DNA from 3 places in the Curtobacterium sp. ABR8 genome. Region 2 is predicted to be linked to each of the others. Evidence: predicted binding sites of a transcription regulator. Region 2 holds the regulator's gene; each other region holds the start of a gene.
What was found. Region 2 encodes HrcA, which represses chaperone genes, less so after heat shock. Its sites were predicted from a motif close to TTNGCACTCGNNNNNNNCGAGTGCNAA; they were not measured.
Positions count from the first base shown of each region.

Region 1: a site for HrcA is predicted at 1,336-1,362, ahead of groES (co-chaperone GroES). Genes of this name have one in related genera too.
Region 3: a site for HrcA is predicted at 1,243-1,269, ahead of groL (chaperonin GroEL). Genes of this name have one in related genera too.

Region 1 is NZ_CM173818.1:3,685,445-3,689,702, reverse strand. Features, by position in the region: gene ACXKZB_RS17575 (DUF4190 domain-containing protein) at 1-113, shown strand, start outside; gene ACXKZB_RS17570 (class I SAM-dependent methyltransferase) at 106-1,296, opposite strand; gene groES (co-chaperone GroES) at 1,457-1,753, shown strand; gene rarD (EamA family transporter RarD) at 1,876-2,838, shown strand; gene ACXKZB_RS17555 (ABC transporter substrate-binding protein) at 2,960-4,258, opposite strand, start outside.
Region 2 is NZ_CM173818.1:1,794,766-1,799,023, forward strand. Features, by position in the region: gene hemW (radical SAM family heme chaperone HemW) at 1-814, shown strand, start outside; gene ACXKZB_RS08625 (DUF4870 domain-containing protein) at 842-1,249, opposite strand; gene hrcA (heat-inducible transcriptional repressor HrcA) at 1,338-2,360, shown strand; gene dnaJ (molecular chaperone DnaJ) at 2,410-3,525, shown strand; gene ACXKZB_RS08640 (16S rRNA (uracil(1498)-N(3))-methyltransferase) at 3,525-4,258, shown strand, end outside.
Region 3 is NZ_CM173818.1:3,521,226-3,525,483, reverse strand. Features, by position in the region: gene ACXKZB_RS16820 (DUF3263 domain-containing protein) at 1-58, shown strand, start outside; gene ACXKZB_RS16815 (LytR C-terminal domain-containing protein) at 55-660, shown strand; gene ACXKZB_RS16810 (cold-shock protein) at 842-1,045, shown strand; gene groL (chaperonin GroEL) at 1,307-2,929, shown strand; gene ACXKZB_RS16800 (sensor histidine kinase) at 3,516-4,258, opposite strand, start outside.

The DNA of each region.
Region 1 (4,258 bases), 1.9 Mb from region 2:
TGACCGGTGTCTGGCTGATCTGGATCGCCTTCATCATCTTCCTCGGCGCGATCGGCCAGAGCTCGTACTCCACCTACGACTACGACTCGGGCACCGGCGCCTTCATCAGCTGAGCCGCTCGCACAGGACCGCGCTGTGCCGCCCGTCCAGGCGGGTGAGCACGAGCGTGACCCGGCCGGTCCCGCGCAGCCGCAGCCGTTTGCGGAACTGCGCCGGGTCGACGTCGACGCCGCGCTTCTTGATCTCCACGGTGCCGATGCCGTCCGCTGCGAGCCGCGCCGACAGGCGCTTGACGTCGAGCGGCATGGTGTCCAGCACCCGGAAGCCCTGGGCGAACGGCGTCGTCACGGCACGGTCCGAGGTCACGTACGCGATCCCGTCGGAGACCATGTGGCCGTCGAGGGCGCGTGCCAGGTCGCCGATGAGCCGTGCGCGGATGACGGCGCCGTCCGGCTCGTACAGGTAGGCGCCGAGCGGGCCCACCTCGGCGTCCTCGGCGTCGGCCGGGCCGGTCATCTCGGCGATGCCGTGCGCACCGATCACGGTGGCCGCTCGGCGGATCCCCGGCCGGGCGAGGGGCCCGAACCACAGCGCGAGCTCGACGACCTCGCGGTCGACGGAGGTCCACTGCGCCTCGGCGGTGTCGGGGATCAGTTCGCGGTCGATGCCGGGCCCGAGCTTCACGCCCGTCGGGGTGCTCGTCGCGGCGGCGAACACGGTGTCCAGGGACGGCGACCAGTCGTCGGGGTCGGCCAGGCGACGGGTGTCCGAGTGGCCGGAGGTCCGACGTGCGGGGTCCATCCAGATGCCGTCGACGCGGGAGACGTCGAACGCGGCCGCGTCGCCCAGTTCGACCCGTGCGTTCGGCCACACCGCGAGGTTGTGCGTCGCGACCGCAGCGGTGACCTCGTCGCGGTCCACCGCGGTGACGTCGAGGTCGAGCGCGGCCATCGCCATCGCGTCGCCGCCGATGCCGCAGCCGAGGTCGGCGACACGCGTGAGCCCGGCCGCGGCGAAGCGCCCGGCGTGCTGTGCGGCGACCTGCAGGCGGGTCGCCTGCTCGAGACCGGCCTCGGTGAAGAGCATGCGGGCGGCGAAGTCGCCGAACTTGCCACGGGCCTTCTGCCGGAGCTTCGCCTGGGTCAGGACCGCCGAGACGAGCTGCTGGTCGTGGCCTTCGGACCGGAGCCGGGACACCACCCGGACGATCTCGCCGCCGTCCGAGACGCCGGGGGTACGGTCGAGCAGGGCCATCCCGTCAGGGGTCAGCAGTGCGGCGAGTTCGGCGGCTTCCATGTCCCGATCCTCCCAGGTGCTGGATGTTCTCCGGATGTGCTGGCACTCGGATTGACCGAGTGCCAGTGTCCCCCTAGAGTTGGCGTTGGCACTCTCCTGTGCGTAGTGCCAACCCGGTTTTCATCTGTACCGAGTCCGTACCGAGAAAGAAGAGGTCACCGTGGCCGTCAGCATCAAGCCGCTCGAGGATCGCATCGTCATCCGCCAGGTCGAGGCGGAGCAGACCACCGCATCCGGTCTGGTCATCCCCGACACCGCGAAGGAGAAGCCCCAGGAGGGCGAGGTCGTCGCCGTGGGTCCGGGTCGCATCGACGACAACGGCAACCGCGTCCCGCTCGACGTCGCCGTGGGTGACAAGGTCATCTACTCCAAGTACGGCGGAACCGAGGTCAAGTACTCGGGCGAGGACCTGCTGGTCCTGTCGGCCCGTGACGTCCTCGCGGTCGTCGTCAACTGAGTCCAGTACTCCTCTCGGACGCCCCGTTCGGCCTGTCGGCCGGCGGGGCGTCCGTGCGTTCGGGGCGACCGGGAGGCCCGTGGTCCGTCCGGCTCGTCGGCGGTCGTTCCTAGGATGGTTCCGTGAGTGAACCGAGTCCGGCGCGACCCGTCCGCAGCGAGGCATCCGTCGGCGTGGTGCAGGCGATCATCGCGTACGGGCTCTGGGGCCTCATGCCCCTGCTCTTCGCAGCCATGGCCCCGGCCGGCGCGTTCGAGATCGTCGCCTGGCGCATCGTCTTCGGGCTGGTGTTCTGCGCGGTGGCGATCGCCGTCACCCGCTCGTGGCTCCGCACCCGCACCCTGATGGCGCAGCGGCGGGTGATGGCCGTGATGGGCCTGGCCGCGGTCCTCATCCTGGTGAACTGGACCGTGTACGTCCTGGCGACGACCACCGGCCACACCGTCGAGGCGGCACTCGGGTACTTCATCAACCCCCTGGTCACGATCGCACTCGGCGTCGTGGTCCTGCGCGAACGGCTTCGGCCGGCGCAGTGGGCGGCCGTCGGCATCAGCGTCGTGGCGGTCGTCGTGATCGCCGTCGGCTACGGCCAGGTGCCGTGGATCTCGCTGGTGCTCGCGTGTTCCTTCGGCCTCTACGGCCTGGTGAAGAAGCGCGTCGGCGGCACGGTCGACGCACTGAGTGGCCTCACGATCGAGACCGTGTGGCTGCTGCCGATCGCGGTCGTGGCGCTGCTCGTCCTCGGTGCGACGGGCCTCGGCGGCGGCGTGACGTTCACGAGCGAGGGCTGGGTGCACGTCCTGGTGACGGTGCTCACGGGGCCGGCGACGGCGGTCCCGCTCCTGCTGTTCGCGTCCTCGGCGCGGCGGGTGAGCCTGTCGACCCTGGGGTTGACGCAGTACCTCGCGCCCGTGATGCAGCTGCTCGTCGGTGTGGTGGTGCAGCACGAGGCGATGCCGCCGGCGCGCTGGTTCGGCTTCGGCATCGTGTGGTTGGCGCTCGCGGTACTGACGGCGGACTCGTTCGCCGCCGCGCGGGCGTCCCGCCGCCGAGCGCTCGCACCTGCTCCGGCCGAGCCCGCCTGACGGGCGCACCCCGGGCCTCCCGTCCGCCCGTCCGCCCGCTCAGCCACCCGCACGCGAAAGCGACAGTCCCCCGCGGATGACCCGCGGGGGACTGTCGCTTTCGTGGGGTGGAGCCGGTGCCCTACTTCTTGACCGCGCCCTGGATGGCGCTCTGGTAGACGGGCTTGTTGTCGCCGTCGAACTTGTAGATGCCGATGTAGGCGCTCGACGGGTCGTTGTTGTCGTCGAACGGACCGATGCCGGACGGGCCGGTGTAGTGGATGTCCTTGCCGTCGTCGAGGAGCGCGACGCACTCCTTGAACGTGGCGCACTCGGTGCCGCCGTCGGCTCCGGAGACCGCGGCCATGTTGGCCTGGATCGTGCCGGAGTCGGTGCCCTTGCCCTTCACCGCTGCCAGGGCGGCGAGGACGGTGGCGTCGTACGACTCCGCCGCGTACGAGTAGTCGGCGAGCGTCTTGCCCGACGAGTCCTTGTAGAAGGCGGACAGCTGCTTCTTGAAGTCGTCCTTCGGCGAGGCACCGGGGATGGTGCCCTGGGCGCCGGTCAGGGTGCCCTTGTCGAAGTCCTTCGAGTAGTCAGCCGTGTTGCCGTCGGACATGTAGATCTTCGCCGTGTTCCCCTGCGAGACGAGCTCCGGGATGATCGACTTCGTCTCGTCGAAGGCCAGGACGACGATCGCGTCCGGCTTGGCTGCGAGCGCGGCCGTCACCTCGGACGAGAACGTGGTCTGACCGGGCGGGAACTCCTGGCCCTCGCCCTTGCCGCCGTAGACGACCTGGCCACCGGAGGCCTCGACCGCGGACTGCACCGAGTTGCGGAGGCCCGTGCCGTAGGTGTCGTTGAAGACGAGGAACGCGACCTTGGCGTTGCCGTCACCGGTCACGAGCTGACCGAGCGCCGAACCCTGCACCGAGTCCGGCGGAGCGGTCCGGTAGTAGTACGACGAGTAGCCCGAGAGGTCGCTCGCGGTGTTCGCGGGCGAGATCTCGACGATGCAGTTGCTGGTGAGCTGGTCGATGACGTTGAGCGTGACCGACGAGGACTCGGCGCCGATCGCGACCGGGACCTTCGCGTTCACGAGCTTCGTCGCAGCCGAGCTCGACACGGTCATGTCGTTGCTGTCGCCGGAGTCGGTCGCGGGGTCGATGGTGACGTCCTTGTCGAGGACGCCGCCCGCGGCGTTGATGTCCTTGACCGCGAGGCCGACACCGGACTCGGCCGGCGGGTTCAGGTAGGCGAGCGAGCCGGTGAGCGGCAGGATCGTGCCGATCTTCAGCGCGTCGGTGCTGGGGGTGTCGGGGGCCTTGCAGCTGGCGGCGGGGTCCTTCTTCGCGTCGCTCGACGCCGAGCTGGAAGGGGAGTCGCCGCTGCTGGTCGTGGAACACGCTGCGAGCAGGACGGCTGCTGCGCCTGCCAACGC
Region 2 (4,258 bases):
GTCGTCGTTGCAGACCCTGCGCGAGGGCGGCTTCAACCGGATCAGCTACGGCATGCAGTCCGCGGTGCCGCACGTGCTCGCGACGCTCGACCGCACCCACGACCCACTGCGCGTGCCCGTCGTCGTCGACCTCGCGAAGCAGCAGGGCCTCGACGTCTCGCTCGACCTCATCTACTCGACGCCGGGGGAGTCCCTCGCCGACTGGCGGACCTCGCTCGACGCCGCGATCGCCTGCGAGCCCGACCACGTGTCGGCGTACTCGCTCATCGTCGAGGACGGCACCGCGATGGGCCGCATGGTCGCCCGCGGCGAGCTCCCCGCCCCCGACGACGACCTGGCCGCCGACATGTACGAGCTCGCCGACCAGGTGCTCGGCGACGCCGGGTACTCCTGGTACGAGGTGTCGAACTGGGCACGCGGCGACACGCACGCGAGTCGCCACAACCTGTCGTACTGGAGGGGCCATGACTGGTGGGGTGTCGGCCCCGGCGCCCACTCCGCCGTCGCCGGCACCCGGTGGTGGAACGTGAAGCACCCGGCCGCGTACGCGAACCGGGTGCTGGCCGGCGAGTCGCCGGCCGCCGGGCGCGAGGTCATCGACGACGAGACCCGGTACGTCGAGCGGCTGCTCCTCGCCGCCCGCGTCCGCGGGGAGCTCGCGACGAGCGAGATCCGCCAGGAGGCCCGTGGCCGGGTCGCGGGACTCATCGCACGGGGTCTCGTGGACGGGTCGGCCGCGGTGCGGGGACGGATCGACCTGACCCTGCAGGGTCGCCTGCTCGCCGACGCGGTGGTGCGGGAGCTGCTCGACTGACCGGCGGCCGCCGGTCGCCTGCTGGCCCTACTGCTTGATGAACTCGATCGACAGCGGGTAGCGGTAGAACTGGCCCTGGTTCGCGGCGACGGCCGCCATGATGCCGAAGACGATCGTCAGCACGGCCACGATCGGGAACAGCACCAGGCCGATGACCACGACGCTCAGGACGCCGCACGCGACGTACGCGATCGCGACGGTGATGTGGAAGTTCAGGGCGACCCGGGTGTGCTCGCGGATGAAGCCGCCGCGGTCGCGGAGCACCAGGTACGCCACGAGCGGGGCGACGAAGTTGAAGAAGATCCCGCCGATGTGCGTGAGCGTTGCCCAGAGGCGCTGGTCCTCCGGGCTCATCGGCTGCGGCGGGGTGTACCCGCTCGGGTACTGGGGCCCGTTCGGGTTCTGCGGGCCACCGGGCTGCTGTCCGTAGGTCATGCCGGAAGCGTATCGGGGGTGCAGTCACGCGGGCGTAGGATCAGCAGTCGACACGTCCGAGTGCCAGATCGACCAGGAAGGAGCGCTCGTGGTCAGTGAACGCAGCCTCGAGGTCCTGAAGGCGATCGTGCGCGACTACGTGGCGTCCCGCGAACCGGTCGGCTCGAAGACGATCGTCGAGCGGCACGCCTTCGGTGTCAGTGCCGCCACGATCCGCAACGACATGGCCCTGCTCGAGGACGAGCAGCTCATCGTCGCCCCGCACACCTCGTCCGGTCGCGTGCCGACCGACAAGGGCTACCGCCTCTTCGTCGACCACCTGGCCGCGGCCCGGCCGCTGACGAGCGCCCAGCGGCACGCCATCGAGACCTTCCTCGGCGCACCGAACGACCTCGACGAGGTCCTCGGCCGCACCGTGCGCCTGCTCAGCCAGCTCACGAACCAGGTCGCCCTGGTGCAGTACCCGTCGATGGTGCGCGCCCGGGTGCAGCACGTCGAACTCGTGCGACTCGGCGACGCCCGGCTGATGGTGGTGCTCATCACCGACACCGCCCGGGTCGAGCAGCGCGTCGTCGAGACCGACGTCGCGCTCGACGAGCCGCTGCTGACCGAACTCCGCACCGTGCTGAACGGTGCGGCCGTGGGGCTCCTGCTGCAGGACGTGCCCACCGCGCTCCGTGCGGTGCCGCAACAGCTCCGCCCCGAGGCCCAGACGCTCGGCGGGGTCGTCGTGGCGACCCTCATCGAGCAGGTCGCGGCGAACCGACAGGACCGCCTGCTGATGGCCGGCGCCGCGAACCTGGCGAAGAGCGAGCAGGACTTCTCCGGCGGCCTCTTCCCGGTGCTCGAAGCGATCGAGGAACAAGTCACCCTGCTCCGCTTGTTCGGGGAGATGCAGGTGGACGACATCGCGGTGGCGGCCAGCATCGGCGTCGAGAACGCCGAGTACGGGCTCGACGCCACGAGCATCGTCGCCGGCGGGTACCTCGCCGGTGGCGGCGAGGTGGCACGCCTGGGCGTCCTCGGACCGACCCGGATGGACTACGGCACGAACATGGCGGCCGTCCGGGCCGTCGCACGGTACCTGTCCAAGCTCCTGGGCGAACACTGATCGACTGCAACACCGACCGACCGACCGAACACAACCGACTGAGGGATACGTGGCAGACCACTACGACGTCCTCGGCGTCCAGCGAGACGCCTCCGATGCCGACATCAAGAAGGCCTACCGCCGCCTGGCGCGTGAGCTCCACCCGGACGTGAACCCGGCCCCCGAGGCCGCCGAGCGGTTCAAGGACGTCACGCACGCGTACGACGTCCTGAGCGACCCCGAGCAGCGGCGCCGGTACGACGCCGGGCCACAGGCCGACAGCCCCTTCGGTGGCGGCGCCGGCGGGTTCAGCGACATCTTCGACGCCTTCTTCGGCGGCGGCGGTGGTGGCGGTGGCCGGGGCAGCGGTCCGCGCAGCCGTGCCGAGCGGGGGCAGGACGCCCTGCTCCGCATCGACGTCGACCTCGACGAGGTCGTCTTCGGGACCCACAAGGACGTCGAGGTCGACACCGCCGTCCTGTGCGAGACCTGTCACGGGTCGTGCTGCGCACCCGGCACGAGCCCGCGCACCTGCGACATCTGCGGCGGCTCCGGCAGCATCCAGCGCCAGGTCCGCTCGCTCCTGGGCAACGTCGTGACGAGCGCCCCGTGCGGCACCTGCCGCGGGTACGGCACCGTCATCCCGAGCCCCTGCCCGACGTGCCAGGGTCAGGGCCGCGTCCGTGCCCGCCGCACGGTTCCGGTCGACGTCCCGGCCGGCGTCGACTCGGGCCTGCGCCTGCAGATGCCCGGCCAGGGCGAGGTCGGCCCCGCCGGCGGCCCCTCCGGCGACCTGTACCTGGAGATCCGGGTGCGGCACGACGACGTCTTCAGCCGCGACGGCGACGACCTGCTCGCCACGCTCGAGGTCGCGATGACCGACGCCGTGCTCGGCACGACCACGACGATCGACGGACTCGACGGGCCCGTCGAGCTCGAGATCCGTCCCGGGGTGCAGAGCGCCGACGTCCTGGTCATCAAGGACCGCGGCATCACGAAGCTGCGCGGGAGCGGCCGCGGCGACCTCCGGGTCGGCGTGCAGGTCGTCACCCCGACGAAGCTGTCGCACAAGGAGCGGCAGCTGGTCGAGCAGCTCGCGAAGTCGCACAAGGCCTCGGCGCCGCAGCTCGCCCGGTTCCAGCAGGGCATGTTCGGCAAGCTCCGCGACCGCTTCTTCAACTTCTGATGGCATCGCTCTACGTCGTGGAGTCGCTCGACGGGGTCGCCGTCGGTGGCTCCGTGACGCTCGACGGGGCAGAGGGGCGGCACGCCGTGACCGTCTCGCGCGTGCGGGTCGGCGAGACGCTGCGGCTCTCGGACGGACGGGGGACCGTCGTGACCGGTGCGGTGGACGCCGTCGACCGCGATTCGCTGGTGTTGTCCGTCGCGTCGCTGTCCGTCGATCCGCTGCCGGTCCCGTCGCTGACGCTCGTGCAGGCCCTGGCCAAGGGCGGCCGCGACGAGATGGCGGTGCAGGCGTCGACGGAGATCGGCGTGGACCGGATCGTGCCGTGGTCGGCCGCGCGCAGTGTCTCCCGGTGGGAGGGCCCGAAGGTCGAGAAGGGCCGATCGCGCTGGACGTCCATCGCGCACGAGGCCGCGAAGCAGGCGATCCGGTCGCGGGTGCCCGAGGTCGGGCCGCTCGTCACGACGGCGCAGCTCGTCCCCGCGCTCGGTGCCGGTGCCGCGGTGCTCGTGCTCGACCCCACCGCGACCGTGCGGCTCGCGACCTGGGAACCGCCGGCGGACCTCCACGAGATCGCACTCGTGGTGGGGCCGGAGGGCGGCATCGACGGCTCCGAGCTCGACCGGCTCGAGGCCGCGGGAGCGATCAGGGTCCGGCTCGGCGACAGCGTGCTGCGGACCTCGACCGCCGGTCCCGCGGCACTCGCGATCCTGCAGGCCGGACTCGGTCGCTG
Region 3 (4,258 bases), 1.7 Mb from region 2:
GACGCGCAGCTTCGTCGCGCCCGGCGGCGCTCCCGAAGGACGTGAAGAGGAACGATGAGCACCAGATTCCCCCGTGACCGGTTCGACGACGTCGCCGACGGCCCCCGGGTCGGCGCACACCGCGGTGCCCAGCGCCGCGGCCGTGGCTGGATCGCGTTCGCCTGGGCGGCACTCGCCACCGGCGTGCTCGTCGGCATCGGCGTGCTCGTCCTCGCACTCCTGAACGGCAGCTACTCGTTCAGCGGGTCGGACTCGCCCTCGGCGTCGACGAGCTCGTCGGCCACGTCGAAGCCGTCCGCGTCCGCCACCTCGAAGCCCTCGGCCTCCTCGTCGGCCGGTGCGGATGCCGGTTCCGGAGCGGCCGCGGCCACGCCGGCGCAGCAGGGCACGACCACCGTTGTCGTCCTGAACGGCACGACGACCACCGGCCTCGCCGCCCGCGCCAGCGCCACGCTGACCGGCGCCGGCTGGCAGGTCGCCTCGACCGGGGACGCCGGCACGACCGGGTCGACGTCGACGATCGTGTACTACCAGCAGGCCGCACAGGCGGCCGTCGCGCAGGGCATCGCGAAGCAGCTCGGGGTCACCGCCGTGCAGCAGTCGGCAGCGTTCCCGAACGCCGACGTGAGCGTCGTGCTCGGGGCCGACTACACCGGCTGATCCGCATTCCGCGGGCCCGTTCCGCCCGCATTTGTGACGGTCGTGTTTCGGGCACGTTGATTTCTGTCGGAATCGACGTGAAACAACGTCACACCTCTTGCCTGATCGGCGTGCTTCCAGCAGAGTCCCTTGCAGACGACGAACACGTCGTTCGCACAGCAGTACCAGGGAGCAAGAGATCATGGCCAACGGAACCGTGAAGTGGTTCAACGCTGAAAAGGGCTTCGGCTTCATCACCGTCGATGGAGGAGGCCAGGACGTGTTCGTGCACTACTCGGCCATCGACATGTCGGGTTACAAGGTCCTCGAGGAGGGCCAGGCAGTGGTGTTCGACGTCGGCACCGGGTCGAAGGGCCCGCAGGCGGAGGCAGTCCGACCGGCCTGACCACACGACACGCATCGTGAACGCGCCGTCCCGTCAGGGGCGGCGCGTTCGTCGTGCGTGGGCCGCGTCGCTCGGCGTGCGTGGCGGGCGGCCCGCGGCGGTGGTCGGGGTGCGCTGTTGGCGCAACGTGTGCTGGGAAGACGTGACGAGCCTCCAGATCGTGTTGCACTCGCACCGGGCGAGTGCCAGAATCGGCGTTGGCACTCGCTCACGTTGAGTGCCAGCACGACCCCACGACGTCCGGGAGGGACGAGAACTCACATGGCTAAGATCATTGCTTTCGACGAGGAGGCCCGCCGTGGCCTCGAGCGCGGCCTGAACCAGCTGGCCGACGCCGTGAAGGTGACGCTCGGCCCGCGCGGCCGCAACGTCGTCCTCGAGAAGAAGTGGGGCGCCCCCACGATCACGAACGACGGTGTCTCCATCGCCAAGGAGATCGAGCTCGACGACCCGTACGAGAAGATCGGTGCGGAGCTCGTCAAGGAGGTCGCCAAGAAGACCGACGACGTCGCCGGTGACGGTACGACCACCGCGACCGTCCTCGCCCAGGCACTCGTCCGCGAGGGCCTCCGCAACGTCGCCGCCGGCGCCGACCCCGTGTCGCTCAAGCGCGGCATCGAGAAGGCCGTCTCCGCCGTCTCCGACCAGCTCCTCGCCAACGCGAAGGACATCGAGACCAAGGACCAGATCGCCGCGACCGCGTCGATCTCGGCTGCAGACCCGACCATCGGCGCGCTCATCGCCGAGGCCATCGACAAGGTCGGCAAGGAAGGTGTCGTCACCGTCGAGGAGTCGAACACCTTCGGCACCGAGCTCGAGCTGACCGAGGGCATGCGCTTCGACAAGGGATACCTGTCGCAGTACTTCGTCACCGACCCCGAGCGTCAGGAAGCCGTCTTCGAGGACGCCTACATCCTGATCGTCAACTCGAAGATCTCGAACATCAAGGACCTCCTGCCGGTGGTCGACAAGGTGATCCAGGCGGGCAAGCAGCTCCTGATCATCGCCGAGGACGTCGACGGCGAGGCCCTGGCCACGCTCGTCGTGAACAAGATCCGCGGCATCTTCAAGTCCGTCGCCGTCAAGGCCCCGGGCTTCGGCGACCGTCGCAAGGCCATGCTGCAGGACATCGCGATCCTGACCGGTGGCCAGGTCATCTCGGAAGAGGTCGGCCTCAAGCTCGAGAACGCGACGCTCGACCTGCTCGGTCGTGCCCGCAAGGTCGTCATCACCAAGGACGAGACCACGATCGTCGAGGGTGCCGGCGACGCCGAGCAGATCGCCGGCCGTGTCCGCCAGATCCGCTCCGAGATCGAGGCGACCGACTCCGACTACGACCGCGAGAAGCTCCAGGAGCGCCTCGCGAAGCTCGCCGGTGGCGTCGCCGTCATCAAGGCGGGTGCCGCGACCGAGGTCGAGCTCAAGGAGCGCAAGCACCGCATCGAGGACGCCGTCCGCAACGCGAAGGCTGCCGTCGAAGAGGGCATCGTCGCCGGTGGTGGCGTCGCCCTCATCCAGGCCGGTGCCGTCGCACTCGAGGCCCTCGAGCTCGAGGGTGACGAGGCGACCGGTGCGAACATCGTCCGCGTGGCCATCGACGCGCCGCTCAAGCAGATCGCGCTGAACGCCGGTCTCGAGCCGGGTGTCGTCGCCGCCAAGGTGCGCGAGCTCGAGTCGGGCTGGGGCCTCAACGCTGCGACCGGCGAGTACGTCGACCTCATCGCCGCGGGCATCATCGACCCGGCCAAGGTCACGCGCTCGGCGCTGCAGAACGCTGCGTCGATCGCCGGTCTGTTCCTGACGACCGAGGTCGTCGTCGCCGACAAGCCCGAGCGTGCCGCGGCCGCTCCGGCCGGCGACCCGACGGGTGGCATGGACTTCTAGGTCCGCTGTTCCGGAAGGGCCCCGCACGCTGCGCGTGCGGGGCCCTTCCGCGTGCGGGGGCGGGGGCGGGGGCGGGGGGGCGTCCGTGTGGCGCGCGTCCCGTCCCGTCTCGCCCGTCCCGTCCCGCCCCGTCCTGCCCCGCCCGTGAGGTTCCGAAATCTCGGCATCTCGGGGCCGGGTTCGCCGTTGTTCGGAACCTCGGCGGTCAACGCGCGGCATGTCGTGGAACCTCGCCGAGCCGGTCGGTTTGGACTGGAGGCCCGTCCAGCGTCGTTCTCCGTCGCTGCGTCCGACCGCGGCCGGCCCGGCGTCTCGTGCGCATGCTCCGTCAGGGCGAGAGCTTCGTGCCGCTCCTCGTCGATGGACGGCCTCGCTGGTCGGTGTGATGCGGCTCCGGACAGAACGGGTTGCGGCGGACTCGGTGCGCCGGGGTTCCACGACTCGCCGTGTGCTGAACGCCGAGGTTCCGAACTCGAGCGCCACAGGGCGCGAGATGCCGAGATTTTGGAACCTCGGGCGCAGGTACCGGCGCGCGCGCCGGCGCGCGCGCGCTGGCGCGGGCGCGCAGCCGCGCCGCCCGCCCGCGTCAGGCGGCGTAGTCGCGGGGGAGCAGGGGCAGCCAGACGCGGAAGGTCGCGCCGCCGCCCTCGGTGTCGAAGACCTCGACCGAGCCGTGGTGTGCCGCGACGATGCCCGACACGATGGCGAGTCCGAGGCCCGAGCCGCCGGTGTCCCGAGCGCGCGAGGTGTCGGCACGCCAGAACCGCTGGAAGATCTTGTCGCGCAGCTGCGCGGGGATCCCCTCGCCGTGGTCGATGACGTCGATGTGGGCCATGCCGCGGTCGTCGTCCACGCCGACGCCGATCTCGATCGGGTCGTCGTGCTCGGTGAACCGCATGGCGTTGCCCATCAGGTTCGTCACGATCTGGCGGATCTTGTTCTCCTCCGCCAAGACGATCGGCGGGCGCTTGGGCATCACGACCGTGGGCAGCGGTGTCGTCTCGTCGGTGGGGGCGGCACCGGCCTCGATGTCCATCGCCCGGGTCCGACGAGCACGGAGACGCGCGATCGTCTGCCGCGAGAACGCGATGGGGCCCGTGGTGTTCGCCGAGGTGGGCGACGCCGGGGGGACCTCGCCCGTGTCGGACGGCGAGCCCGATGAGAGCGACGACGAGGACGAGGGCGGCCGCACGGCCTGGGGCACGCTCTCGCCCGTCATGGCGTCCTCGACGAGCACCTGGATCTCGCGGTCCGGGTTGGACGCCATGGTGTCGAGCGCCGAGTCGCGTGCGATGGCGACGAGATCGACCGGCCCGAGCTCGAGCGGCT